Linked DNA regions of Azoarcus sp. KH32C. The protein of the gene in region 1 interacts with the protein of each later gene in a pairwise test. Links are inferred from orthologs where the notes say so. Each region holds a gene or a part of one and is shown in the gene's direction. Other genes may lie near its edges. The genes, in order: AZKH_RS00660, ftsZ, ftsA and AZKH_RS03975.

Region 1 (7,716 bases):
CGCACGAGCGCGTGCAGCGCGCGGGCGTAGGCGACGGCCTCGGCCGAGGAACGCATGTCGGGCTCGGAGACGATCTCGAGGAGCGGTGTGCCGGCACGGTTGAGGTCGATGCCGCTCATGCCGTGGAAGTCTTCGTGCAGCGATTTGCCGGCGTCTTCCTCGAGGTGGGCGCGGGTCAGCTGCACGGTCTTTTCATACGCCTTGTCGCCTTCGCCGACGCGGATCGTGATTGCGCCGCCCTGCACGACCGGCAGCTCGAACTGGCTGATCTGATAGCCCTTCGGGAGGTCCGGATAGAAGTAGTTCTTGCGCGCGAACACGCTCTTCGGCGCGACTTCGGCGCCGATTGCGAGTCCGAAGCGGATCGCGCGTTCGACGGCGCCGCGGTTGAGCACCGGCAGCACGCCGGGCAGTGCGATGTCGACGGCACAGGCCTGTACGTTCGGCTCGGCGCCAAAGGCGGTACTGGCGCCGGAGAAAATCTTCGAGGCGGTGTTGAGTTGGGCGTGGACTTCCAGGCCGATGACGACTTCCCAATCCGTTCTGCTCATTATCGTATCCGTTGTTTTTGGCGGTCAGTAGCAGCGACCGCTCGGCCGATCCACGATGATCGGCCAGACATAATCGAAAGTCCCTTTGGCGCACCGGTTGGCGCAGTCCGAGAAGGCGACGGTGACTTTTGGGCCCTGCTCCCACACCCTGACCGTGCAGCCGTCCTTCGCGTGCAGTTCGACGTGGGTGTCCTTGTGGATCTGCTCGAAATCAGCCAAGTCGAAATGACAGCTGCCGTGCTTGGGGACGTCGACGGTGGCGGCGAAGGCGCGGACCTGCGAGTAGCTGATGTCGAGCACCGTGGCCGCGCTGTAGCCAACCTCGTCCTTGAAACGGCAGTCCGTCTTGATGCTCAGCGGACGGATCGGCATCGGCTTGAGGCGGCCGTGCGTTTCGGTCGGCCGTTCCTCCGGCTCGACCGGCGGTCCGCTATCCGGCTTGACGGACGGTGCAGGCGTCGGCGACGGGGGGCGGTGCGCAGGCGGCGTCGCGCAGGCGCCCAGCAGCAGGGCGGCGACGAGCGCCGTAGGCCTGGCTGCGAGGCGGCAGGTGCGGCGGAGCACGATCAGCCCGGGCGACGCAGGTGCCAGTCGGTCGCCTGCTGGAAGCGGTGCGCGGTCGCGAGCAGGCGCGATTCGCCGAAGTAGTCGCCGATCAACTGCAGGCCGACCGGCAGCTTCCCGGCGCCGAAGCCGCAGGGGTGCGACAGGCCGGGCAGGCCGGCGAGGTTCACGGCGATCGTATAGATATCCGACAGGTACATCTGCACCGGATCGTCGGCCTTTTCGCCGATCGCCCACGCGGTGGTCGGGCTGGTCGGGCCGGCGATCACGTCGCACTGCTGGAAGGCGGCCTGGAAATCCTGCGCGATCAGCCGGCGCAGCTTCTGCGCCTGCAGGTAGTAGGCGTCGTAGTAGCCGTGCGAGAGCACGTAGGTGCCGACGAGGATGCGGCGCTTGACCTCGGCGCCGAAGCCTTCGGCGCGGCTCTTCGCGTACATCTCGGCGAGGTCGCGGTATTCGGCGGCACGGTGGCCGTAGCGCACGCCGTCGAAGCGCGACAGGTTGCTCGAGGCTTCAGCCGGGGCGATCACGTAGTAGGCGGGGATCGCGAGCTTGGCGTTCGGTAGGCTCACCTCGACGGTGGTCGCGCCGAGCTTGCGATATTCGTCGAGCGCGGCATCGACCGCAGCGCGCACGTCGTCGGCCATGCCTTCGGCGAAGAATTCGCGCGGCAGGCCGATGCGCAGGCCGGCGAGTGGCTTGTCGCCCGAGGCGGAGGCGGAAAGTTCGCGCGTGTAGTCTTCGGCGGGGCGGTCGAGGCTCGTCGAGTCGCGTTCGTCGAAGCCCGCCATCGCAGTCAGGAGTTGGGCGCAGTCGGCGGCCGAGGCCCCGAAGGCGCCGCCCTGGTCGAGCGAGCTCGCGTAGGCGATCATGCCGTAGCGGCTGACGATGCCGTAGGTCGGCTTGATGCCGGTGACGCCGGTGTGGGCGGCGGGCTGGCGCACCGAGCCGCCGGTGTCCGTGCCGGTTGCAATCGGGGCCAAGCGCGCGGCGACGGCGACGGCCGAGCCGCCGGACGAGCCGCCCGGAATGCGCGTCGTGTCCCACGGGTTCTTGACCGGGCCGTAGTGCGAGTTCTCGTTCGACGAGCCCATCGCGAACTCGTCCATGTTGGTCTTGCCAAGCGTGACCGCACCGGCGGTCTTGAGCAGGCTGACCACGTGGGCGTCGTAGGGGCTGACGAAATTCGACAGCATCTTCGAGCCGCAGGTCGTGAGCAGGCCTTCGGTGCAGAAGACATCCTTGTGCGCGAGCGGGATGCCGGTCAGCGGACCGGCGTTGCCGGCGGCGATGCGCTCGTCGGCGGCCTGGGCGGCCTTGATCGCGCCGTTACGGTCGACGGTGATGAAGGCGTTGAGGGTGGCGTTTCGGCTCTCGACGCGGTCGAGGAAGAGGGTCGCGAGTTCGACGCTGGAGATCTTCTTTGCGTCGAGCGCGGCGCGCAATTCAGTGAGGCTGGCGTTGATCATGGCTTACTCGATGACCTTGGGGACCAGGTAGAGGCCGCCTTCGGTCTGCGGCGCGACAGCCTGGAAGGCCTCGCGGCGGTCGGTTTCGGTGGCGACGTCGTCGCGCAGGCGCTGGGCGAGATCCTGCGGGTGGCTCATCGGCTCGACGCCGCTGGTGTCGACCGCCTGCATCTGTTCGATCAGGCCGAAAATGCCATTCAGCTTGGCGCGCGTGGCTTCGACGTCGTCGTCGGCCAGTTCGATCCGCGCGAGTCCGGCGATGCGCCGGACCTGTTCAGGAGAAAGCGACATGAGGTAACAAAACCCGCTTAATTCACAAAGGTTTGTAGGTTATCATACTCGTTTGCCGCTAGTCCGGCCGGGCACCCCGCCCCTTCCAGCGTTACCCCCATCTTCACCGGTTTCGGGATTTTCCCCATGTTTGGTTTCCTGCGTTCCTATTTTTCCAACGATCTGGCCATCGACCTTGGTACCGCGAACACATTGATCTACGTGCGCGGCAAGGGCATCGTGCTGGACGAGCCCTCGGTGGTGGCGATCCGCACCGAAGGCGGTCCGAACGCCAAGCGCACGATCCAGGCGGTCGGGCATGCGGCGAAACAGATGCTGGGCAAGACCCCGGGCAACATCACGGCGATCCGGCCGATGAAGGATGGCGTGATCGCCGACTTCGTTGTGACCGAGCAGATGATCAAGCAGTTCATCAAACGGGTGCACGATTCGCGCATGTTCTCGCCGAGCCCGAGGATCATCATCTGCGTGCCCTGCGGTTCGACCCAGGTCGAGCGCCGTGCGATCCGCGACGCGGCCCTCGCGGCGGGCGCCTCCCAGGTCTACCTGATCGAGGAGCCGATGGCGGCGGCGATCGGCGCGGGCCTGCCGGTATCGGACGCGACCGGCTCGATGGTGGTCGATATCGGCGGCGGCACGACCGAAGTCGGCGTGATCTCGCTCGGCGGCATGGTCTACGCCGGTTCCGTGCGCGTCGGCGGCGACAAGTTCGACGATTCGATCGTCAACTACATCCGCCGCAACTACGGCATGCTGATCGGCGACACGACCGCCGAGAACATCAAGAAGGAAATCGGCTCGGCCTTCCCCGGTTCGGAAGTGCGCGAGATGGAAGTCAAGGGGCGTAACCTCGCCGAAGGCATTCCGCGCAGCTTCACGATCTCGTCGAACGAAATCCTCGAGGCGCTGACCGAACCGCTGAACCAGATCGTCTCGGCGGTGAAGATCGCCCTCGAACAAACCCCGCCCGAACTGGGTGCCGACATTGCCGATCGCGGCATGGTACTGACCGGCGGTGGCGCGCTGCTGCGCGACCTCGACCGCCTGCTGATGGAAGAAACGGGGTTGCCGGTGATTGTCGCCGAGGAGCCGCTCACCTGCGTCGCGCGGGGTTGCGGCATGGCGCTGGAGAAGATGGACAAGCTGGGCTCCATCTTCGCCTCCGAGTAAGTTGCGCAGCAGCGGCGGGCCGGGTGCCTGCCGCCACGCGCCGTAGACGTTCACGATGTCGCTGGTCGGCCACCAGGCCCCTCCTATATTCCGGCAAGGACCCACGCCGCTCGTGCGGTTGTTCCTGTTCGTGTCCGTGTGTCTGGTGCTGCTCGTCGCCGACCTGCGCTTCCGTTATCTCGAAGTCGTGCGCCAGGCTTTGTCGGTGGCGACCTATCCGCTGCAGGTCGCGGCCGCCGCGCCGGCGGATTTCCTTCGCAATGCAGCGGTTTATTTCGCGACGCTGGTCGACGTGCAGAAGGAGAATGCGATGCTGCGCCAGAGCCAGGTCGAGGCGGCGCAGCGCCTGCTGCGTTTCGACCAAATCGAGGAAGAGAACCGTCATCTGCGTGCGATGCTCGACATGTCTCAGGCGCTCGGTTCGCGCAGCGTGGCCGCGGAAATCCTCTATGACGCGCCCGACCCCTTCTCGCGCAAGGTGATCCTCAACCGCGGCAGTCAGCAAGGCATCGAGGCCGGCATGGCGGTCGTGAACGAACAGGGCATGATCGGGCAGGTGAGCCGCGTCTATCCGGTGCAGGCCGAAGTGACGCTCCTGACCGACAAGGACCAGGCGGTGCCGGTGGTCGTGTCGCGCAACGGCTTGCGCGGCGTGCTGACCGGGGCCGGGCAGGGACGGCTGGAGCTGCGCTTCACGCTGTCCGGCGCGGACATCAAGCCCGGCGACCGCCTCGTGACCTCGGGGCTCGACGGGCTCTTCATGCCCGGCTTGCCGGTTGCGGACGTCGTGAGTGTCGACCGCGATTCGCCGACTTTCGCCGCGGTCGTCTGCGAGCCGGTGGCGGGCGTCGAGCGCACGACCCAGGTGCTGGTGCTGACGCGCGCCGAGCTGCCGCCGCCGCGTCCCGCCCCCGAACCCGAAGCCGCCCCGACGCGTCCGCGCAAGAAGGTTCGCTGATGCAGCCGACCCACCGTTCCCGCCGCATCCTGCTGCCCGCGCGCACCTGGTTCGTCTATCTGAGCCTGATTGTCGCGCTTGGCCTGAGTTATATCCCGACCGGACTGCTGCCCGGCGTGCCCGACTGGGTCGCGTTGGTGCTGACCTTCTGGGCAATCCGCGAACCGCTGCGTGCGGGAATGGGCGCGGGCTTCGTGTTCGGGCTGCTGGTCGATATCGGCCACGGCGCGGCGATGGGGCAGCACGCGCTCGCCTATGTCGTGCTGTGCTACCTCGCGACCTCGGTGTCGCGCCGCGTGCTGTGGTTCCCGCCGCCGCAACAGGCGCTGCACGTGCTGCCGATGCTGCTGGCGGCGCAGGTGATCATGGTGCTGGTGCGCCTGCTCGCTGGAGCCGAATTCCCGGGCTGGTGGTACTTCCTGTCGAGCTTCACGAGCATCGTGCTGTGGGTGCCGCTCAACTTCCTGCTGCTGCTGCCGCAGTACCAGCCGGTCGAGCGCGACGAGAACCGGCCGATCTGATGGAATTCCGTACTCCCGACGAGGAACTGGCGAGTTTCCGCCGCCGCGTCCTGGTGGCGGGCCTGTTCGTGATGGTCTGCTTCGGCGTCCTCGCGGCGCGCTTCTATTTCCTGCAGGTCGTCCGCTACGACTACTACCACACGCGGGCCGAGGACAACCGCATCGCGCTGCTGCCGATCGTGCCCAGCCGCGGGGCTATCGTCGACCGCAACGGCGTGCCGCTCGCGCGCAACTACGCGGCGTACACGCTCGAGATCACGCCTTCGCGCGTCGCGGATCTCGACGCGACGATCGATGCGCTGTCGGAGATCATCCAGATCGAACCGCGCGACCGGCGGCGCTTCCGCAAGCTGCTCGAGGACAGCAAGAACTTCGAGAGCCTGCCGATCCGCACGCGCCTGACCGAGGAGGAGGTTGCCCGCTTCATCGCGCGACGCTATCGCTTCCCCGGGGTCGAGGTGCAGGCGCGCCTCTTCCGCGACTACCCGCAGGGTGAGCTCGCGTCGCACGTGATTGGCTACATCGGGCGCATCAACCAGCGCGACCAGGACCGCATCGAGGACCAGGGCCTGACGGCGAACTACCGCGGCTCCGACTACATCGGCAAGGGCGGGCTCGAGATGAGCTACGAGGCCGAACTGCATGGCGCGACCGGCGCCGAGCAGGTCGAGGTCAATGCCGGCGGGCGCGCGGTGCGCCAGCTCGCGCGCGTTCCCGGCGTGCCGGGCAACGACCTGGAGCTCACGCTCGATATCGAGATGCAGAAGGTCGCGGAAGCGGCGTTCGGCAACCGGCGCGGCGCGCTCGTCGCGATCGACCCGGCTACCGGCGGCATCCTGTCACTGGTGTCGAAGCCCACTTTCGACCCGAACCTCTTCGTCGACGGCATCTCGAACGACGACTGGAAGGCGCTCAACGAGTCGCCGGACCATCCGCTCGTGAACCGCGCGATCCTCAGCGCCTATCCGCCGGGCTCGACCTTCAAGCCCTTCATGGCGCTCGCGGGTCTGACGGCGGGCAAGCGCACGATCACGCAGACGATCTCAGACCCGGGCTACTTCATGTTCGCCGGCCATCGCTACATGGACGATCAGCCCGGCGGACACGGCACGGTCGATCTGCGCAAGTCGATCGTCGTGTCGTGCAACACCTATTACTACCAGCTCGCCAACGACCTCGGCATCGACGGCATCGCGAACTTCATGCGTCCGCTGGGCTTCGGCTCGCGCACCGGCATCGACCTCAATGGCGAAGCGGAAGGCGTGCTGCCGACGCCGGAGTGGAAGAAGAAGCGCTTCCGCAACAAGGAACACCAGAAGTGGTTCGGCGGCGAGACGATCTCGGTCGGCATCGGCCAGGGCTACAACGCCTACACGCCGTTGCAGCTCGCCAACGCACTGGCGGCGGTCATCAACGACGGCAAGGTGTTCCGCCCGCACCTCGTACGCAACGTCGTCAATCCCGTCACCGGCGAGCGACGGCCGGTCGCGCCGGAGCCGCTGCGCCAGGTGCAGATCAAGCCGGAGTACCTCGCCGCGGTGCGCCAGGCGATGGTTGATGTGAACAAGGCCGGTACCGGCGCGCGCGCCTTCGCCGGGGCACCCTATTCGGTGGGCGGCAAGACCGGTACCGCGCAGGTGTTCTCGCTGCACGGTCAGAAGTACGTCGCCGGGCGCGTGACCGAGAAGCTGCGCGACCACTCGTGGTTCATCGCCTACGCGCCGGCCGACAAGCCGACGATCGCGATGGCGGTGCTGGTCGAAAACGGCGGTTTCGGTGCACAGTCGGCGGCGCCGATCGCGCGCCAGGTGATCGACTTCCACCTGCTCGGCAAGCGTCCGAACCAGCCGGCGGGCGAGGATGCCGGGGCGGTCGACGAAGGCGATGACCGCCACGATCCGGCCGAGCACGACGCCCCCGCCGTTCCGGGGTTCTTCGGCAACGATTCGGAGGGACGCTGATGAACCGCGGCAACTTCCATGTGCGCGACATCGTGCAGGCGGTGCTGCGGCCGATCGACCGGCCGCTGTTCTTCATGCTCGCGGCGCTGATGGCCTACGCCTACATCGTGCTGATGAGCGCGTCGCCGGACCGCCTCGTCGCGCTCGAGATCAACATCCTCGTCGCGCTGACCGCGATGTGGCTGACCGCGCGCCTGACGCCGCAGAAGCTGCTCGGACTCGCGCTGCCGC
Region 2 (7,679 bases), 4.0 Mb from region 1 along the record:
CTCAGGGGGCAATCCGTCACACGGCCGTGTTGCCGGTCGCGGGCGACCAGATCACCAACGATATCGCGATGGCCTTGCGTACGCCGACCGCGGAAGCCGAGGAAATCAAGATTAGCCAGGGCATCGCGATGCATACGCTGGCCGATCCCGAAGAAATGATCGAGGTCCCCGGCGTCGGCGACCGTCCGCCGCGCCCGCTGTCGCGCCAGCGCCTTGCGGACGTCATCGAGCCGCGTGTGTCCGAACTGTTCGAGTTGGTGCAGGCCGAGCTACGCCGCAGCGGGTACGAGGAACTGCTGTCGTCGGGTATCGTGCTGACGGGCGGTTCATCTGTCATGCCCGGCATGGAGGAATTGGGCGAGGAGGTGTTTCATATGCCAGTCCGGGTCGGAGCGCCGCAGTACGCAGGCGGCCTCGCCGATGTCGTGTGCCATCCGCGCTATGCCGCCGCGATGGGCCTCGTGATGGAGGGCCACGCGCAGCGCCGTCGCGGGATCATGGCGCGCGAGACACGCAGCGTGCGCCAAGTGTTCGGGCGCATGAAGGCGTGGTTCGAAAAGAATTTCTGAGCGGCTGGCAGAATTTGACAGTCAAATTGAATTAAGGGTTGCGTGCAAAACCCTATTTAGTAGTAGACTTGCTACCCATTACTAGATATAGGCGTTCACGCAACGCAGCATACGGTTAGGGTAGTTCCCTAGGAGGCGAGGCAAGAAATGTTCGAAATCGTTGAAAAGGTGCAGACCGGTACGATCATCAAGGTGGTCGGTGTCGGCGGAGCCGGTGGGAATGCCGTCGATCACATGATCCGGCAGAACGTCCAGGGCGTGGACTTCGTGTCCGCCAACACCGACGCGCAGGCGCTGAGCCGCTGTCTTGCACCGAACAAGATCCAGCTTGGCACTTCCGGTCTTGGCGCGGGCTCCAAGCCGGAAGCCGGCCGCACCGCCGCGCAGGAGTCGCGCGACGCGATCGCTGAGGCGCTCGACGGCGCTCACATGTGTTTCATCACCGGCGGCATGGGTGGCGGCACGGGTACCGGTGCAGCTCCCGTGGTGGCCGAAATTGCGAAGGAAATGGGCATCCTGACCGTCGCGGTCGTGACCAAGCCCTTCGACTTCGAGAATCGCCTGCGCGTGGCCGAGAGTGGCGTTGAAGAGCTGACCCGCCATGTCGACTCGCTGATCGTCGTCCTCAACGACAAGCTGCTCGAAGTGTACGGCGACGACGCCGGCTTCGAGGACTGCTTCCGTTCTGCCGACAACGTGCTGAGCAGTGCCGTGGGCGGCATTGCGGAAATCATCAACGTTCCCGGTCTGGTGAACGTCGACTTCCAGGACGTTCGCACCGCCATGGGTGAAATGGGCCGCGCGATGATGGGTTCGGCCGAAGCCGCCGGCATGGATCGCGCCCGCCTCGCCGCCGAACAGGCTGCCGTCAGCCCCCTGCTGGAAGGCACGGAGCTGTCGGGTGCGCGTTGCGTGCTGATCAACATCACCGCGAGCCGCTCGCTGAAGATGTCCGAAGTCCGCGATGCCGTGAAGACCGTTCAGGCCTTCGCTGCGCCGGAAGCCTTCGTGAAGTACGGCACCGTGTTCGACGAGTCGATGGAAGACCGCATCCGCGTCACCGTTGTCGCAACCGGTCTGGGCGTGCCGCGTGCCGCTCGCCAGCCCGTGATGCAGGTTGTGGCCGGTACCGGTACGTACGGCCCCTCGATGGGCGCCATCGACATGACGAACCTGGACGTTCCGGCGGTGATCCGCCACGGCCGCCGCACGACCGTCGAGGCGATGAGCGCCAACGGCATGGGCACCTACGACATTCCCGCCTTCCTGCGCAAGCAGGCAGACTGACCGGCATTGCCCCGTGCGGGCGTCCGATGCAGACCGCCGCCTCCGGTCTGTATCGGACGCCCGTCGTCGTTTACGTGCCGGCCAAACGGTGGTCCTGACGGGGGCGTCAGGAAGTGTTGCTGCGCCGCAATATTCGCCGCGGCCGGCTTGACGTGCGTGCTAAAATGTTGGGCGAAAAGAGGAAACGAACATGATCCGGCAGCGCACCCTTAAATCCCTCGTCAAAGCCACCGGCGTCGGCCTGCACGGCGGACGCAAGGTCCAGCTCGTGCTGCGGCCGGCTGCTCCCGATACCGGAATCGTGTTCCATCGTGTCGATCTGGATCCGGTAATCGATTTTCCTGCCGATCCGTATTCCGTCTGCGACACGCGGATGTGCTCGGGGCTCGAGCGGAACGGCGCGAAGGTCGGCACCGTCGAGCACCTGATGTCGGCGCTCGCCGGCCTCGGGATCGACAACCTGCATGTTGACGTCGATGCGCCCGAAATCCCGATCCTCGACGGTAGCTCCGGACCCTTCGTGTTCCTGCTGCAGTCTGCCGGAATCGAGGAGCAGAAGGCGCCAAAGCGTTTCCTGCGCGTCAAAAAGCCCGTCGTCTACGAAGAAGGCGACAAGTGGGTGCGGCTCGATCCGTATGACGGTTTCCGCCTGACCTTCTCGATCGTCTTCAACCATCCGGCAATCGACAAGACCTCGACCAGCGTCACGGTGGACTTCGCCGAACAGTCGTACGTGCGCGACATTGCACGCGCCCGCACCTTCGGTTTCATGCAGGATGTCGAGTTCATGCGCGCCAACGGCCTCGCGCTCGGCGGCAGCTTGGACAATGCGATCGTGATGGACGAATACCGCGTGCTCAATGCCGACGGCTTGCGTTACGCGGACGAGTTCGTCAAACACAAGGTGCTCGACGCGATCGGCGATCTTTATCTGTGCGGTCACCCCTTGCTCGCGAGCTACAACGCGCACAAGTCCGGTCACGCGCTCAACAACCAGATTCTGCGCGTGCTGCTCGAAGACCAGTCCGCCTGGGAAATCGTCACCTTCGAACAGGATGCTGCGACGCCTGCGGCCGTGACCCACCAGTTCGCCCTCGCAACCGTTTCCTGACGCGCCAGATGCTGGTCATCCGCATTTTCATGGTGCTGGCGGCGATCGGCATCGGCGGATCAGTCATTGCCTGGATGTTTACGGGCAATGTCCGCTACCGGGCGTGGGCGTGGAAATTCTTTCGCGCGGCGGTCGTGGTGATCTTCGTCTACCTCGCGCTGTTCGCACTCGAACGGGTCTTCGTGCCCTTCGTCTAGGCCTTTTCGTCGCGGCGGCTGCGTGACACGAGCCGTTCCAGCGCCTCGCGTAGCGGCGAATCGGCGGGCAAGGATGCCGAAAAATCCGTCAGGCTGCGCGCTCCGCTCTCCGACAAGCTGCGGGAGGTGACCCGCCGTGCGGGCTCGGGCGCCTCATTGACCTTCACTTTCACCTGGATGGCCGTTACGGGTACGCCGGTGGCGGCGAATTGCGCGGTCAGCGTCGGGGCCATCTGCTTGAGGCGGGCCGCCACGGCCCCTCCGTCGGCGAGCAGCACCAGCGTGCCACTCTTGAGGTTCGCGACCGAGCAAGCCGCCGCGAGCGCCGGCGGCAGGTGCTGTGCGAGCACGTTCTGAAGGCGCATCAGGCGTGCGGCGTGGTCCTGCAATCGCGCGAGTGAGTCGCCACTGCCGAGGTAGCGGTTGATGAGCTGGGTCATGGGGACAAATCGGGGGTCGGTAAGCGATGGTAGGGGGTGGCGGCAGGCAGAGCAAGCGCGCCATCTCCGCAGTTACGGTGAGCCTGCAATTCTCCCTTGCCTGCACGGCACTCAGGGGCTTGCCCTCGGCATGCTAAACTTCCCGCTTTGCCGAATCGAACCCAAAAATTTCTCATGATTTCCGGCCTGCTCAAGAAAATCTTCGGTAGTCGCAACGACCGCCTTGTCCGTCAGTATTCCCAGACCGTCCGGGCGATCAACGCGCTCGAGCCGGAAATTTCAGCCCTGTCGGACGAGGCCCTGCGGGGCAAGACCGCCGAGTTCAAGCAGCGCGTCGCGAACGGCGAGTCCCTCGACAGCCTTCTGCCGGAGGCCTTCGCGGTCGTGCGGGAGGCCGGAAAGCGCGTGCATGGCATGCGCCATTTCGACGTCCAGCTCATCGGCGGCATGGTCCTGCACAACGGCAAGATCGCGGAAATGCGGACCGGCGAGGGCAAGACCCTGGTCGCCACCCTGCCGGCCTACCTGAACGCGCTCGCCGGCAAGGGCGTCCACGTCGTGACGGTCAACGACTACCTGGCCAGCCGCGACGCGGAATGGATGGGGCGCATCTACGGCTTCCTGGGCCTGACCACCGGCTGCAACCTCTCGCGCATGCAGCATGACGAGAAGCAGGCTGCTTACGCTGCCGACATCACCTACGGTACGAACAACGAGTTCGGTTTCGACTACCTGCGCGACAACATGGTCTATTCGACCAGCGAACGGGTTCAGCGCGCGCTCAACTACGCCATCGTCGACGAAGTGGACTCGATCCTCATCGACGAGGCGCGTACCCCGCTGATCATCTCCGGCCAGGCTGAAGATCACACCGAGCTCTACCTGAAGCTGAACCAGGTTGCGCCGATGCTGACGCTGCAGGAAGGCGAGGGCGACAACGTCACCAAGCCCGGCGACTACACGGTCGATCTCAAGGCGCGTCAGGTGTTGCTGACCGAGCAGGGGCATGAGAACTCCGAGCAGATCCTGACCCGCATGGGCCTGCTCGCCGAAGGAACGAGCCTGTACGATCCGGGCAACATCCTGCTGGTCCATCACCTCTACGCGGCGCTGCGCGCGCATGCGCTGTTCTTCAAGGATCAGCACTACGTCGTGCAGGATAACGAAGTCGTCATCGTCGACGAATTCACCGGCCGTCTGATGGCCGGCCGCCGCTGGTCCGACGGTCTGCACCAGGCGGTCGAAGCGAAGGAAGGCGTGCGCATCCAGGCCGAGAACCAGACGCTCGCCTCGATCACCTTCCAGAATTACTTCCGCATGTACGGCAAGCTCTCCGGCATGACGGGTACCGCCGATACCGAAGCCTACGAGTTCCACCAGATCTACGGTCTGGAAACCGTCGTCATCCCGACCAACCGTCCGATGCAGCGCAGGGACGAGAACGACAAGGTCTATCGCACGGCGAAGGAAAAGTGGGATGCCGTGATCGCCGACATCCGCGCTTGCGTCGAGCGCGGCCAGCCGGTGCTGGTCGGCACCACCTCGATCGAGATCAACGAGTTCCTGTCGGCAATGCTTCAGCAGGCGAAGCTGCCGCACCAGCTGCTCAACGCCAAGCAGCACGATCGTGAAGCTGAAGTCGTCGCGCAGGCAGGACGCCCGGGCGTGATCACGATCGCGACCAACATGGCCGGTCGCGGTACCGACATCGTGCTCGGCGGCAGCATCGAGAAGCAGATCGCAGCGATCCGCGACAACGCCGAGCTCGACGGGGCGACGAAGGAGGCTCGCATCTCCGCGATGCGCACGGAATGGAAAGGGTTGCACGAGAAGGTGCTCGCGGCAGGCGGCCTGCATATCGTCGGCACCGAGCGCCACGAGTCGCGGCGTATCGACAACCAGCTGCGCGGCCGCGCCGGCCGCCAGGGCGACCCCGGGAGCTCGCGCTTCTACCTGTCGCTGGAAGATCCGCTCATGAAGATCTTCGCCGGCGAGCGCCTGAACGCCATCATGGTGCGGCTGAAGATGCCGGAAGGCGAGGCGATCGAGCACGGCATGGTCACGCGGTCGCTCGAGTCCGCGCAGCGCAAGGTCGAGCAGCGCAACTTCGACATCCGCAAGCAGCTGCTCGAATACGACGACGTCGCCAACGACCAGCGCAAGGTGATCTACCAGCAACGCAACGAGCTGCTGGAGAGCGAGGACATCTCCGAAACGATCCAGGCCATGCGCCACGGCGTGCTGCAGGACGCGTTCCGCATCTACGTGCCGGCCGACAGCGTCGAGGACCAGTGGGACATCCCGGGCCTGGAGCTCGCGCTGGCGTCGGAATACCAGCTGCGCGTGCCGGTCGGCGAGTGGCTGAAGGCCGAACCGAGTCTCGACGACGAAAGTATCCTGCAGCGCATCGTCGCGACCGCCGACGAGATGTACGCGGCGAAGGTGGCTCAGGTCGATCTGGATGCCTGGCACAAGTTCGAGCGCGACGTGATGCTGCAGAGCCTGGATACGCATTGGCGGGAGCATCTGGCTGCGCTCGACCACCTGCGCCAGGGCATTCACCTGCGCGGTTATGCGCAGAAAAACCCCAAGCAGGAATACAAGCGCGAATCGTTCGAACTGTTCGAGGGCCTGCTCGATACCGTGAGGGGCGACGTTTCCAAGCTCCTGATGACGGTCCAGGTGCGCGCCGAGTCCCAGCTCGATACGATGGAAGAGCCGGCGCTGGACAACGTGCAGTACCACCACGCTGACTACGACGAAGCGCTGGGAGCTGCCGCGGCGGTGGCTGCCGATGTCGGCGTGAGCGTACAGGCCGGGCCGAAGGTGGGCCGCAACGATCCCTGCCCCTGCGGGTCGGGGAAGAAGTACAAGCATTGCCACGGTAAACTGAATTGATGGGGATGGGACGGGCAGGTATCGGCAATGAATGGGTGAGCCTGCGGCAGCCAGTCGCGGGCGAGCCGGGACGGGTACGTCCGCATCATGGCTGGTCCGTCTGAGCCGCAGGGGCGTCGCCCGGCGTCGCCCGCCCTCTTTCCCGAACTCGAGCTCGGGGTCCCGGAGACCCCGGGCCCGGCACGCGAGCCGCGCGCGCTGGGCGAGTGGGTGGCTCATATCCGGGACCAGGAGATGCCTGCTCTCGGGGTGACCATCGAACTCATCCATTCGGTCACTGACGACGAAAAATCGACCACCGGCCGCCTCGCACAGGCGATCCTGCAGGACGTCGCAATGACCGCGCGCGTCCTGAAGCTTGCGAACAGCCCGCTGTACAACCCGACCCACCAACCGGTCAGCACGATCAGCCGCGCAATCGTAGTGCTCGGGTTCAACGCCGTAGCCGAGATCGCGGTTGCGATCCGGGTCATCGACGCGCTGCTCGCCGGCGGCATGCGCGATCGGCTGCTGAACGAGATGGCGCGCGGCTTTCACTCGGCAGTTCAGGCGCGCTCGCTGGCTGCGATGCGGCGCGACCCACGCAGCGAGGAAGTGTTCATTGCGGCGCTGTTGTCGCGTGTCGGCGAGATGGCCTTCTGGTGCTTCGGCGGCAAGGCGGCGCAGCGTCTCGATGCGGCGATGCGGGCAGGCGCCCATACGGCGGAAGAGGCGCAGCTGAATGTGCTGGGCTTTCGTTTGCGCCAGTTGTCGCAAAGCCTCGTGAAGGAGTGGAAGCTCGGGCCTTTGCTCCAGTCGGTCCTCGAAGGGAAGAGTCGGATCGGGCCGACAGAGCAGGCCATCTTGTATGGCGAGCGCCTGGCGACCGAGGCGGAAGGCGGCTGGGATTCGCCCGGCACGCGGCGCCTGATCGGCGAGCTCGCAACCTTCGTCGGGACCACGCCGGAAACGATGCGCGAGGAACTCGCAGCCAACAGCGCCGAGGCCAAGCGCATTGCCGCTTATTTCGGCGCTCCTGAGGCTGGCCGACAGATTCCGCAGGCATCCCCCGAAGGCATTCCGCTCGAGGAGGAGGAAGCGGAAGACCCGGCGCAGAGCCTGCTTGAACCCGACCCGCAGCTCCAGCTCAAGATTCTGCGCGAAATTTCCGGGCGTATCGCGGCGCGGGCTGGCCTCA
Region 3 (3,655 bases), 4.0 Mb from region 1 along the record:
TGGCGGCGAAGACGGCACGGTGCAGGGCATGCTCGAGCTGCTGAAGATCCCGTATACGGGCAGTGGCGTGATGGCATCGGCGTTGTCGATGGACAAGTGGCGTACCAAGATGGTGTGGGCCGCGTGTGGCCTGCCGACGCCTCGTTATGCCATCCTGCATGCGGATTCGGACTGGGACGCGATCGTCGCCGAGCTCGGCCTGCCGATCTTCGTCAAGCCGGTGCACGAAGGCTCGAGCATGGGCGCGACCAAGGTCACCGAAGCCGGGCAGTTGAAAGCCGCGTGGGAACTCGCCGCGCGCTTCGACGACCTCGTGATTGCCGAGGAATTCATCACCGGTGCCGAGCTCACCGCGCCTTTCCTGCATGATCGGGCCTTGCCCCTGATCCGCATCGAGGCGCCGGGCGGCAACTACGATTACCAGCACAAATACTTCACCGACGACACCCGCTACCTCTGCCCCTGCGGGCTGCCCGAGGCGAAGGAAGCCGAGTTGCAGGCGCTCGTGATGAAGTGCGCCCAGGTGCTGGGCTGCCGCGGCTGGGGCCGTGCCGACCTCATCCTGACTGACGACGGCCGTCCCTATCTGCTTGAAATGAACACCTCGCCGGGCATGACCGGGCACTCCCTCGTGCCGATGTCCGCGCGCGTTGCGGGCATGAATTTCACTGAGCTGTGTCTCTCGATCCTCGAGGATGCCCGCCTTGGCTGATTTTCGCCCCCGTACTCCGCTCACCCAGCAGGTCGCCGGCACTGTCGGCGCCTCCGGGCGCGGTCGTACGCGCGAAGGCCTGTGGCAGCGCCCGGCGCTGCTGAACCTGATTTCCGACGTCCTGATGCTGTTTGCGGCGGTGGCGCTCGGCTACGCAGCCGTCGTCTGGTTCCTGTCGCGGCCGCTGTTTCCGCTGCACGAGGTGGTCGTGTTGACCCCGCCCGCGCAGGTGACGACGGCACAGCTCGAATATGTCGCCCGCACCGCGATCCGCGGGAACTTCTTCTCCGTCAATCTTGAAACGGTGCGGGCGGCCTTCGAGAAGCTCCCCTGGGTGCGTCACGCCGAAGTCCGCCGACGCTGGCCGGACGTGCTCGAACTGCGCCTCGAAGAGCATCAGGCGGTCGCCTACTGGACGATCTCCGACAGCGGCGAAACCCAGCTCGTCAATCGCCAGGGCGAGGTCTTCGCGGCCTCCAGCAACGCCGACATGCCGGCGTTTTCGGGTCCGCAAGGCTCGTCAGGCTACGTCCAGGCGAAATACCGCGAGTTTTCGGAAATGATCTCCCCGCTCGGCAAGAAGCTCGTCGCCTTGTCCTTGTCGGCGCGCGAAGCGTGGCAACTGAAGCTCGACGACGGGATGGTGATCATCCTCGGCCGCGATCAGGAAAAAGTGCCCGTCGCCGAACGGCTGACGCGCTTCGTCCGCGCATGGCCGCAGACGCGGGACAAACTTGGAGTAAAGGTGGCGGTAGCGGACCTCCGCTACCCGAGCGGATTCGCCCTCACGCCGGTGGGGGACGTCAAAGCAGCTACTAAAGGCAAGCAATGAGCAAGGAATACAAGGACCTGATCGTCGGACTCGACATCGGCACCTCGAAGGTCACCTGCATGGTGGCCGAGGCGCGACCGGACGGACAGCTGAACGTCGTGGGCGTCGGCTCGCAGCCGACCAACGGCCTCAAGCGCGGCGTCGTCGTCAATATCGAGGCGACCGTCGACGCCATCTCGCGCGTGATCCAGGAAGTCGAGCTGATGGCCGACTGCAAGATCCGCGATGTCTATACCGGCATCGCGGGCAGTCACATCAAGAGCTTCAACTCCAACGGCATGGTCGCGATCAAGGACAAGGAAGTCACGCCGATGGACGTCGAGCGCGTGATCGAAGTCGCCCGCGCGATGCCGATCCCGGCCGAACAGCAGATCCTGCACATCCTGACGCAGGAATTCATCATCGACGGCCAGGGCGGCGTGCGCGAGCCGATCGGGATGAGCGGCGTGAAGCTCGAGGTCAAGGTGCACATCGTCACCGGGGCCGTCTCGGCCGCGCAAAACGTCATCAAGTGCGTGCGCCGCTGCGGTCTCGAGGTGATGGACCTGATCCTGCAGCCGCTCGCGTCGAGCTACTCGGTGCTGACCGAGGACGAGAAAGAACTGGGCGTGTGCCTCGTCGATATCGGCGGCGGCACGACCGACATTGCAGTCTTCACTCAGGGGGCAATCCGTCACACGGCCGTGTTGCCGGTCGCGGGCGACCAGATCACCAACGATATCGCGATGGCCTTGCGTACGCCGACCGCGGAAGCCGAGGAAATCAAGATTAGCCAGGGCATCGCGATGCATACGCTGGCCGATCCCGAAGAAATGATCGAGGTCCCCGGCGTCGGCGACCGTCCGCCGCGCCCGCTGTCGCGCCAGCGCCTTGCGGACGTCATCGAGCCGCGTGTGTCCGAACTGTTCGAGTTGGTGCAGGCCGAGCTACGCCGCAGCGGGTACGAGGAACTGCTGTCGTCGGGTATCGTGCTGACGGGCGGTTCATCTGTCATGCCCGGCATGGAGGAATTGGGCGAGGAGGTGTTTCATATGCCAGTCCGGGTCGGAGCGCCGCAGTACGCAGGCGGCCTCGCCGATGTCGTGTGCCATCCGCGCTATGCCGCCGCGATGGGCCTCGTGATGGAGGGCCACGCGCAGCGCCGTCGCGGGATCATGGCGCGCGAGACACGCAGCGTGCGCCAAGTGTTCGGGCGCATGAAGGCGTGGTTCGAAAAGAATTTCTGAGCGGCTGGCAGAATTTGACAGTCAAATTGAATTAAGGGTTGCGTGCAAAACCCTATTTAGTAGTAGACTTGCTACCCATTACTAGATATAGGCGTTCACGCAACGCAGCATACGGTTAGGGTAGTTCCCTAGGAGGCGAGGCAAGAAATGTTCGAAATCGTTGAAAAGGTGCAGACCGGTACGATCATCAAGGTGGTCGGTGTCGGCGGAGCCGGTGGGAATGCCGTCGATCACATGATCCGGCAGAACGTCCAGGGCGTGGACTTCGTGTCCGCCAACACCGACGCGCAGGCGCTGAGCCGCTGTCTTGCACCGAACAAGATCCAGCTTGGCACTTCCGGTCTTGGCGCGGGCTCCAAGCCGGAAGCCGGCCGCACCGCCGCGCAGGAGTCGCGCGACGCGATCGCTGAGGCGCTCGACGGCGCTCACATGTGTTTCATCACCGGCGGCATGGGTGGCGGCACGGGTACCGGTGCAGCTCCCGTGGTGGCCGAAATTGCGAAGGAAATGGGCATCCTGACCGTCGCGGTCGTGACCAAGCCCTTCGACTTCGAGAATCGCCTGCGCGTGGCCGAGAGTGGCGTTGAAGAGCTGACCCGCCATGTCGACTCGCTGATCGTCGTCCTCAACGACAAGCTGCTCGAAGTGTACGGCGACGACGCCGGCTTCGAGGACTGCTTCCGTTCTGCCGACAACGTGCTGAGCAGTGCCGTGGGCGGCATTGCGGAAATCATCAACGTTCCCGGTCTGGTGAACGTCGACTTCCAGGACGTTCGCACCGCCATGGGTGAAATGGGCCGCGCGATGATGGGTTCGGCCGAAGCCGCCGGCATGGATCGCGCCCGCCTCGCCGCCGAACAGGCTGCCGTCAGCCCCCTGCTGGAA
Region 4 (7,892 bases), 730 kb from region 1 along the record:
CGCGCCCGAGTTTGCGTCCCCGCCCCCGCGAGGTCCGCCACCCCGGGAAGCCGAAGGCCGCGAACGCCTGCCCACGGGGAGCCTCCCCCGGGGCCGGGCGGATCGCAGGCAACCTCAGAGCTGCTTCACCTCGATGTTGTACTTGCGCAGCGCATAGCCGATCTGCCGCGGCGTCAATCCCAGCAGTCGCGCCGCCTTTGCCTGCACCCACCCGCAGCGCTCCATTGCATCGACCAGCCGGTCGCGCTCGCCCATCGGCACCCCCCGACGCTCCACCGCCTGCGGCGCCTCGACCTCGTCGGCGGAAGAGGGTGCGGGCATCGACACGGGTCGCGACACCGGCGCCGAGGCGCGGGACGGCACGCCGATCACCGGGAAGCAGGCGCGCGACTGCGTCGTCTCGAGCAGCATCGACGAAAAGCACTGCCCCTTCTGGCAACGCATGTCGGCCTCACGGATCACGTTCGAACGCGTCATCGTTGCCGCCCGCTGAATGCAGTTCTCCAACTCGCGCACATTCCCCGGCCAATTGCACTGCATCAGGATATCGACCGCGCCCGGCGTGATCGCGAGCTGGCGCCGGTTTTCGGTATTGAAGCGTTCGATGAAGAAATCGACCAGCAGCGGAATGTCGTCCTTCCGCTCGCGCAGCGCCGGCAGGAAGATCGCGACGACATTAAGCCGGAAGTAGAGATCCGCGCGGAACTCGTTCTTCTGCACCATCTCCTCCAGATTGCGGTTCGTCGCCGCAACCAGCCGCACGTCGGTCTTGATCGTCTTGTTGCCGCCGACGCGCTCGAACTCCTGCTCCTGCAGCACGCGCAGCAGCTTCGCCTGGAAGGCGGGCGAGATGTCGCCGATCTCGTCGAGGAAGATCGTGCCCCCGCGCGCCAGCTCGAAGCGGCCCTTGCGTTCCGACGTTGCGCCGGTGAAGGCGCCGCGCTCGTGGCCGAAGAGCTCGGACTCCAGCAGCGTTTCCGGCAACGCCGCGCAATTGAGCTTGACGAACGGACCTTTCACACGCGGCGACAGATAATGGATCGCATGGGCAATCGCCTCCTTGCCGGTGCCGGATTCGCCGCGCAGCAAGACCGTCGCGCCCGACGGCGCCGCCTGATGCACGTCCGCGAACACCTCCTTCATGCGCTTCGAACGGCCCACCACGTTCTCGATGTCGTACTGCCCCTGCAACTGCTTCTGCAGCCGCGCCGACTCCTCGAGCAGCGCCTGCCGGTCCGCGGCGACGGCCTGATGCAGCCGGAAGGTCTGCGCGAGTAGGTTCGCGACCAGCGACAGCATGCGCACGTCGCGCTCGAAATTGACGCTTTCCTCGTCGTCCGGATGGCGATCGGCCGACAGGATGCCGATCACCTCGCGATCCACCTTGAGCGGCACGACGAGGTAGGACACCCCCTTCATCTGCTCGGGGTCGCGCCCCGTGCGATTCGTAAAGTGCGCGTCCCCGGCGATGTCGGGGATCACGATGGGCGAGCCGCTGCGGATCACTTTCGAAATGATCCCTTCTCGCGGATCCAGAATTGGTGCCTCGCTCATCGGCCAGGGTACGCCCGCCGCACCAAGAATGTGCAGCTGGCCGTCCGTCTGCACCAATCCGACCAGCGCGTGCCGCATGTTGAGCTGCGACAGTAGCAGTTGCAGCACCGTCTGGAGACTCTGCCGGAAATCCAGCGAAGAGGTCAGTACCTTGCTGATCTCGTAAATTGTCAGCAAATCGATGTCGGATGAGCGACGATAATTTTGCGCTTGCGTCATCGTAATAACCTTGGTGCGTGTATGGATGCGATGTTGCGCTGCAAGAAGCGCGCCATTGCTTCGGCCTATCAAACCTACGCCCTTGACTTTGTTGTCTTACTGCGAGCCGGGTACGAAAAACTGTTAGAATCGCGAGCTAGGCTTTTTTCGCTTACTTTTTGCTTACCGATTCAAACCGGAGTTTTTCTACATGGCCATCGAACGCACCCTGTCCATCATCAAGCCCGACGCCGTTGCCAAGAATGTGATCGGCAAGATCTACCAGCGCTTCGAAGATGCGGGCCTGAAGATCATCGCCTCGAAGATGGTTCACCTGTCCGAGCGTGAAGCCGGCCAGTTCTACGCGGTCCACAAGGAACGCCCCTTCTTCAAGGATCTCGTGTCCTTCATGATCTCCGGCCCGGTGATGGTGCAAGTGCTGGAAGGTGAAGGCGCGATCGCCAAGAACCGCGACCTGATGGGCGCGACCGATCCGAAGAAGGCCGCTGCCGGCACCATCCGCGCCGACTTCGCCGACTCGATCGACGCCAACGCGGTCCACGGTTCCGACGCTGCCGAAACGGCCGCTGTCGAAGTGGCGTTCTTCTTCCCCGGGATGAACGTTTACGCCCGCTAAGCCTCTCAGGGCTACGCCCGCGCATCGGCCCGCGCACTTCGTGCGTCGCGGGCCGATTGCATTTTGAGGGCAACACAGGAAACACATGGAAACACCGGTCAATCTGCTCGATTTCGACGTCGACGGCCTCGTCGCCTGGTTCGCGGAGCGCGGCGAAAAGCCCTTCCGTGCGCGCCAGGTGATGCACTGGATGCACCGTTTCGGCGAAACCGATTTCGACGCCATGACCGACGTCGCGAAGAGCCTGCGCGCGAAGCTGGCCCAAGAGGCGTGCATTCGCCCGCCACAGGCGATCCGCGACACCGTCTCGCACGACGGCACGCGCAAGTGGTTGCTCGATGTCGGCAGCGCCAACGCCGTCGAGGCGGTGTTCATCCCCGAGACGAACCGCGGCACACTGTGCATCTCCTCGCAGGCCGGCTGCGCGCTCGACTGCGCCTTCTGCTCGACCGGCAAGCAGGGCTTCAACCGCAACCTCACGGCCGCCGAGATCATCGGTCAGCTGTGGCTCGCGAACAAACTGTTGGGCGGCGCCGCGGCCCCGGCGGGAGCCAAGGATGCCGAGGGCGAGCCCGATAACGGCCGAGTGATCAGCAACGTCGTGATGATGGGCATGGGCGAGCCGCTGACGAACTTCGACAACGTCGTCACCGCCCTGCGCCTGATGCTCGACGACCACGCCTACGGCCTGTCCCGCCGACGCGTGACGGTATCGACCTCGGGCATCGTACCGGCGATGGACCGTCTGCGCGACGAATGTCCGGTCGCACTCGCCGTGTCGCTGCATGCGCCCGACGACGCGCTGCGCGACCGCCTCGTGCCGATCAATCAGAAGTACCCGCTGCGGGAGCTGATGGCCGCTTGCCAGCGCTACCTCGAACGCGCCCCGCGCGACTTCGTGACTTTCGAATATGTCATGCTCGACGGCGTCAACGACACCGACGCGCATGCCCGGGCGCTTGTCGCGCTGGTCCGCGACGTGCCGTGCAAGTTCAACCTGATTCCCTTCAACCCCTTCCCGAACGCCGGGTTCGAACGCTCGCACCCCGACCGGATCCGGCGTTTCGCCAGCATCCTGATCGACGCCGGCATCGTCACGACGACGCGCAAGACGCGCGGGGACGACGTCAACGCCGCCTGCGGGCAGCTCGCAGGACAGGTGCAGGATCGCACGCGACGTGTTGTGCGGCTGGCGAAACCGACGGAGGATCGTGCATGAGACGGCTGCTTGCGAAGCTTTCGATGCCCTTGCTCGCCGTGATGCTCGGCGGGTGCGTGAGTACGCGTCCGGGGGCGACCGGCGGCAATGCCGCGCCGCCCGCGTCGGAGTTGCCGGTCAGTGGGGCAGCCGCGAGCGCCAAGGTCCATGTCGATCTCGGCATGGCCTACTTCCAGATCGCGCGCTACGCGGTCGCGCTCGACGAGGCCCGCACCGCGCTGGTGATGGATCCGAACTATTCGCCCACGTACCACCTGATGGCGCTGGTCTACATGTACATCGACGACATGCCTAGCGCGCGCGAAAACTTTCAGCGCGCGCTGTCGATGGCGCCCAACGATCCCGAATACAACAACAGCTACGGCTGGTTCCAGTGCGTGAACGGGAACTTCAGCGACGGTCTCGAGCGGCTGGCCATAGCGGCGCGCAACCCCTATTACCGCACGCCCACACGGCCCTATACCAATGCCGGGCTCTGCTATCTCGCCAAGGGGGACGAGGCGGCGGCGGAAACGGAGTTGCGGCGCGCCGTCCAGCTCGATCCGTCGAACCGCTCCGCGATCTATCAACTGGCCGGGATCGCGTACCGCCGCGGCGCGTATGAGGTCGCCAACACCTATCTTGTGCAATTGCACCAGGAAGGCGAACCGACCGCCGCGTCGGCCTGGCTGGGACTGCGCACCGCGCGTCGCCTCGGCAACCGCGATGCCGAGGCGAGCTACGCCGCCCAATTGCGGGGGCGTTTCGCCGACAGCCCCGAATTTCAAGCGATGACTCAGGGAAAGTACGAGTGACCGAAGTGCATCTGGATCCGCAGGCCGGCGCCGAGCCCTCCGGCGGCGCTGAAGCGATCGGCCTGGAATTGCGTCGTGCGCGTGAGGCGCGCGGTGAAACCCCGGGCGACGTCGCGCTGGCCCTCAAGCTGACCGGGCGCCAGGTCGAGGCGATGGAGGCCGGGCGGCTCGAACTGTTGCCCGGCGCCGCCTTCGCGCGCGGCTTCCTGCGCAACTATGCCCGCTATCTCGGGCTCGACCCGGTCGCCTTGCTGGCGGGCCTCGATACCGAAAAAGCGTCGCGCTCCATCGATCTCGCCCCGGTCTCGAACGCCGAGGGCATCATGCCGACCGGCGGCGGCTCGCGTGCCGTCCGAGTTCCCGCGGTCCTGAGCGGCATTGCGCTCCTGATGCTGATCGGCGGCTGGTATTTCGACTGGTTCCGGATGCCGAAGGAACCGGAAGCGGTCGTTGAATCGGCGGCCCCGACACCGCAGATCATCGCTCCTTCGACTTCCGAGTCCGCAAGCGCGACTGCGTCCGCCGACGCCTCGGCCGCTGCTCCTGCGGCGGTCCCGGTAGCGCCCGTGCCGCCCGCGGCGGTGCCTCCGGTGGCGGTTGCTGTCATGCCGCCCGCGCCTGTTGTTCCGGTCGCTCCGCCTGCGCCGGCCGCCCCCCCGTCGCAGACCGCCACCCCGTCGCAGACCGCTGCAGCCCCGGTGCCCGCTCCTGTCGTGACGCCCGTCGCCCACGCCGACGGCGTGCAGCAACTGGTCTTCCGTTTCGAGGGCGATGCGTGGATCGAAGTGCGTGACGCGAGCGGCTCGATCGTCTTTTCCGGAGTCAGCCAGGCGGGCTCCCGCCGCACCGTGCAGGGGCGGCCGCCCTTCGCCTTGGTCGTCGGGAATGCCCGCCAGGTGGCCCTCGAATATCGCGGCAAGCCCTACGACCTGCTGCCGCACGTACGTGTCAGCGTCGCGCGCCTGACCCTGGAGTGATCTGAATTGGCTACGCCCGTTATCTCCGAAGGCCTCGCCGGTCCGCTGTCGCGCCGTAACACGCGCTCGGTCCGCGTCGGCCGCGTCCTGATCGGCTCCGACGCGCCGGTCGTCGTGCAGTCGATGACCAACACCGACACCGCCGACGTGCTCGCGACCGCGATGCAGGTCGCCGAACTCGCGCGCGCCGGCTCCGAACTCGTCCGGATCACGGTCAATAACGAAGAGGCGGCGCGGGCCGTCCCGCACATCCGCGACCGCCTGCTCGCACTCAACATGGACGTCCCGCTCGTTGGCGACTTCCACTACAACGGCCACCGCCTGCTCGCCGACCACCCGGCCTGCGCCGAGGCGCTCGCCAAGCTGCGCATCAACCCCGGCAACGTCGGGGCCGGCACGAAGCGCGACCCGCAGTTCGCTTCCATCGTCGAGATCGCCTGCAAGTACGACAAGCCGGTGCGCATCGGCGTCAACTGGGGCAGCCTCGACCAGTCCGTGCTCGCACGCGTAATGGACGAGAATGCGAAGCTCGCGAACCCGCGCGACGCCGGTGCCGTGATGCGTGAAGCCCTCGTCGTCTCCGCCCTCGAATCCGCGGCCAAGGCCGAGGAATACGGCCTGCCCGGCGATCGCATCATCCTGTCGGCCAAAGTCTCGAGCGTGCAGGACTTGATCGCGGTCTACCGCGACATGGCGCGCCGCTGCGACTACCCGCTGCACCTCGGCTTGACCGAGGCCGGCATGGGCTCGAAGGGCATCGTCGCCTCGACCGCCGCGCTCGCTGTGCTGCTGCAGGAAGGCATCGGCGACACGATCCGAATCTCGCTGACCCCCGAACCCAACGGCAGCCGTACGCAGGAAGTCGTCGTCGCGCAGGAGATCCTGCAGACGATGGGGTTGCGCGCCTTCACACCGATGGTCACGGCCTGCCCCGGTTGCGGCCGCACCACCAGCACCTTCTTCCAGGAACTCGCCTCGGGCATCCAGGGCTACGTGCGCGATCAGATGCCCGTTTGGCGCGAGCAATACGACGGTGTCGAGAACATGACGCTCGCCGTCATGGGCTGCATCGTCAACGGCCCCGGCGAAAGCAAGCATGCCAACATTGGCATCTCGCTGCCCGGCACCGGCGAAACCCCCGCGGCGCCGGTCTTCGTCGATGGTGTCAAGACCGTCACCCTGCGAGGCGACAATATTGCGGCCGAATTCAAGGCCATCGTCGACAACTACGTCTCCACCAAATACACCAGAAAGGCGGTTTGAACCGTCCCGATATGACCGAAAAGACCGAGAAAAAAGCGAAGCAGCAGACCCTGCAGGCCGTGCGCGGGATGAACGACATCCTGCCCGACGAGGCCGAAGCCTGGGAACACTTTGAAGACATCGTGCGCGACTGGCTGCGCAGCTACGGCTATCGCCCGATCCGCATGCCGATCGTCGAGCCGACGCCGCTCTTCAAGCGCGCCATCGGCGAAGTCACCGACATCGTCGAGAAGGAAATGTATTCCTTCGAGGACGCGCTCAACGGCGAACATTTGACGCTGCGCCCCGAAGGCACGGCGTCCTGCGTGCGTGCGATCATCCAGCACAACCTGCTGCATGTCGCGCCCCTGCGCCTGTACTACCACGGGCCGATGTTCCGCCACGAGCGTCCCCAGAAAGGGCGCTACCGCCAGTTCCATCAGATCGGCATCGAAGCGCTGGGCTTCGACGGCCCCGACATCGACGCCGAGCACATCCTGATGTGCGCCCGCCTGTGGGAAGACCTGGGGCTCGACGACGTGCGCCTCGAACTCAATTCGCTCGGCTCCGCCGAGGAGCGTGCGGCCCACCGTGCCGCCCTGATCACCTACCTCGAAGGGCATCGGGATCGCCTCGACGAAGACGGCAAGCGCCGCCTTTACACGAATCCGCTGCGCATCCTCGACACCAAGAACCCCGAGCTGCAGGACATCGTCGAAGCGGCGCCGAAACTGATGGACTACCTCGGCGAAGAGTCGCTGAAGCACTTCGACGGCGTGCAGACGCTGCTCAAGGACGCTGGCGTCCATTACCGGATCAACCACCGCCTCGTGCGCGGCCTCGATTACTACAACCGCACCGTGTTCGAGTGGGTCACGACGCGGCTCGGTGCGCAGGGCACGGTCTGCGCCGGGGGCCGCTACGACGGCCTCGTCGAACAACTCGGCGGCCGTCCCGCTCCCGCTGCCGGCTTCGCGATGGGCGTCGAACGCCTGCTCGCGCTGTGGCGCGAGAGCGGCGCGCAGGTCGATGCCGCGGTGCCCGACGTCTACGTCGTGCATCAGGGCGAGCAGGCCCAGCGGCTCGCCTTCCGCGCCGCCGAAGCGCTGCGCGAGCACGGATTCGCCGTCCTGACGCATTGCGGCGGCGGCAGTTTCAAGTCGCAGATGAAGAAGGCCGATGCCAGCAAGGCGCAGCTCGCCGTGGTGATCGGCGAAGACGAGGCCGCCAGCGGCGAAGTCGGACTCAAGCCCCTGCGCGGCCCCGGCGGC

Evidence for each region.
Region 2: the proteins of AZKH_RS00660 (region 1) and ftsZ interact in binary tests that used the Escherichia coli proteins (3 or more experiments, as listed by UniProt). The link is inferred for Azoarcus sp. KH32C from one-to-one orthologs.
Region 3: the proteins of AZKH_RS00660 (region 1) and ftsA interact in binary tests that used the Escherichia coli proteins (3 or more experiments, as listed by UniProt). The link is inferred for Azoarcus sp. KH32C from one-to-one orthologs.
Region 4: the proteins of AZKH_RS00660 (region 1) and AZKH_RS03975 interact in binary tests that used the Escherichia coli proteins (3 or more experiments, as listed by UniProt). The link is inferred for Azoarcus sp. KH32C from one-to-one orthologs.

What each region holds. Positions count from the first base shown.
Region 1 is NC_020516.1:142,935-150,650, forward strand. What follows is about bases 2,201-5,023. They hold AZKH_RS00660 (rod shape-determining protein), read left to right. Parts: upstream 2,201-3,001; coding sequence 3,002-4,045; downstream 4,046-5,023. Other genes in these bases: gatA (Asp-tRNA(Asn)/Glu-tRNA(Gln) amidotransferase subunit GatA), read right to left, coding at 2,201-2,584; gatC (Asp-tRNA(Asn)/Glu-tRNA(Gln) amidotransferase subunit GatC), read right to left, coding at 2,588-2,875; mreC (rod shape-determining protein MreC), read left to right, coding at 4,101-5,003; mreD (rod shape-determining protein MreD), read left to right, coding at 5,003-5,023. In the rest of the region: Asp-tRNA(Asn)/Glu-tRNA(Gln) amidotransferase subunit GatB, read right to left, coding at 1-551; AZKH_RS00645 (hypothetical protein), read right to left, coding at 576-1,115; more of gatA, read right to left, coding at 1,118-2,200; more of mreD, read left to right, coding at 5,024-5,524; mrdA (penicillin-binding protein 2), read left to right, coding at 5,524-7,485; rod shape-determining protein RodA, read left to right, coding at 7,485-7,716. UniProt on the Escherichia coli protein: Forms membrane-associated dynamic filaments that are essential for cell shape determination. Acts by regulating cell wall synthesis and cell elongation, and thus cell shape.
Region 2 is NC_020516.1:4,124,740-4,132,418, reverse strand. Bases 1-2,786 are described here. They hold ftsZ (cell division protein FtsZ), read left to right. Parts: upstream 1-716; coding sequence 717-1,856; downstream 1,857-2,786. Other genes in these bases: lpxC (UDP-3-O-acyl-N-acetylglucosamine deacetylase), read left to right, coding at 2,047-2,786; ftsA (cell division protein FtsA), read left to right, coding at 1-569. Also shown: more of lpxC, read left to right, coding at 2,787-2,967; AZKH_RS18430 (hypothetical protein), read left to right, coding at 2,976-3,164; AZKH_RS18425 (DUF721 domain-containing protein), read right to left, coding at 3,161-3,604; preprotein translocase subunit SecA, read left to right, coding at 3,779-6,502; AZKH_RS18415 (HDOD domain-containing protein), read left to right, coding at 6,590-7,679. UniProt on the Escherichia coli protein: Essential cell division protein that forms a contractile ring structure (Z ring) at the future cell division site. The regulation of the ring assembly controls the timing and the location of cell division.
Region 3 is NC_020516.1:4,130,965-4,134,619, reverse strand. The notes cover bases 656-3,655. They hold ftsA (cell division protein FtsA), read left to right. Parts: upstream 656-1,540; coding sequence 1,541-2,770; downstream 2,771-3,655. Other genes in these bases: ftsZ (cell division protein FtsZ), read left to right, coding at 2,918-3,655; AZKH_RS18450 (cell division protein FtsQ/DivIB), read left to right, coding at 696-1,544; AZKH_RS18455 (D-alanine--D-alanine ligase), read left to right, coding at 656-712. In the rest of the region: more of AZKH_RS18455, read left to right, coding at 1-655. UniProt on the Escherichia coli protein: Essential cell division protein that assists in the assembly of the Z ring. May serve as the principal membrane anchor for the Z ring.
Region 4 is NC_020516.1:867,706-875,597, forward strand. What follows is about bases 3,390-6,388. They hold AZKH_RS03975 (helix-turn-helix domain-containing protein), read left to right. Parts: upstream 3,390-4,398; coding sequence 4,399-5,379; downstream 5,380-6,388. Other genes in these bases: rlmN (23S rRNA (adenine(2503)-C(2))-methyltransferase RlmN), read left to right, coding at 3,390-3,608; pilW (type IV pilus biogenesis/stability protein PilW), read left to right, coding at 3,605-4,402; ispG (flavodoxin-dependent (E)-4-hydroxy-3-methylbut-2-enyl-diphosphate synthase), read left to right, coding at 5,386-6,388. In the rest of the region: nif-specific transcriptional activator NifA, read right to left, coding at 115-1,773; ndk (nucleoside-diphosphate kinase), read left to right, coding at 1,964-2,389; more of rlmN, read left to right, coding at 2,475-3,389; more of ispG, read left to right, coding at 6,389-6,642; hisS (histidine--tRNA ligase), read left to right, coding at 6,654-7,892.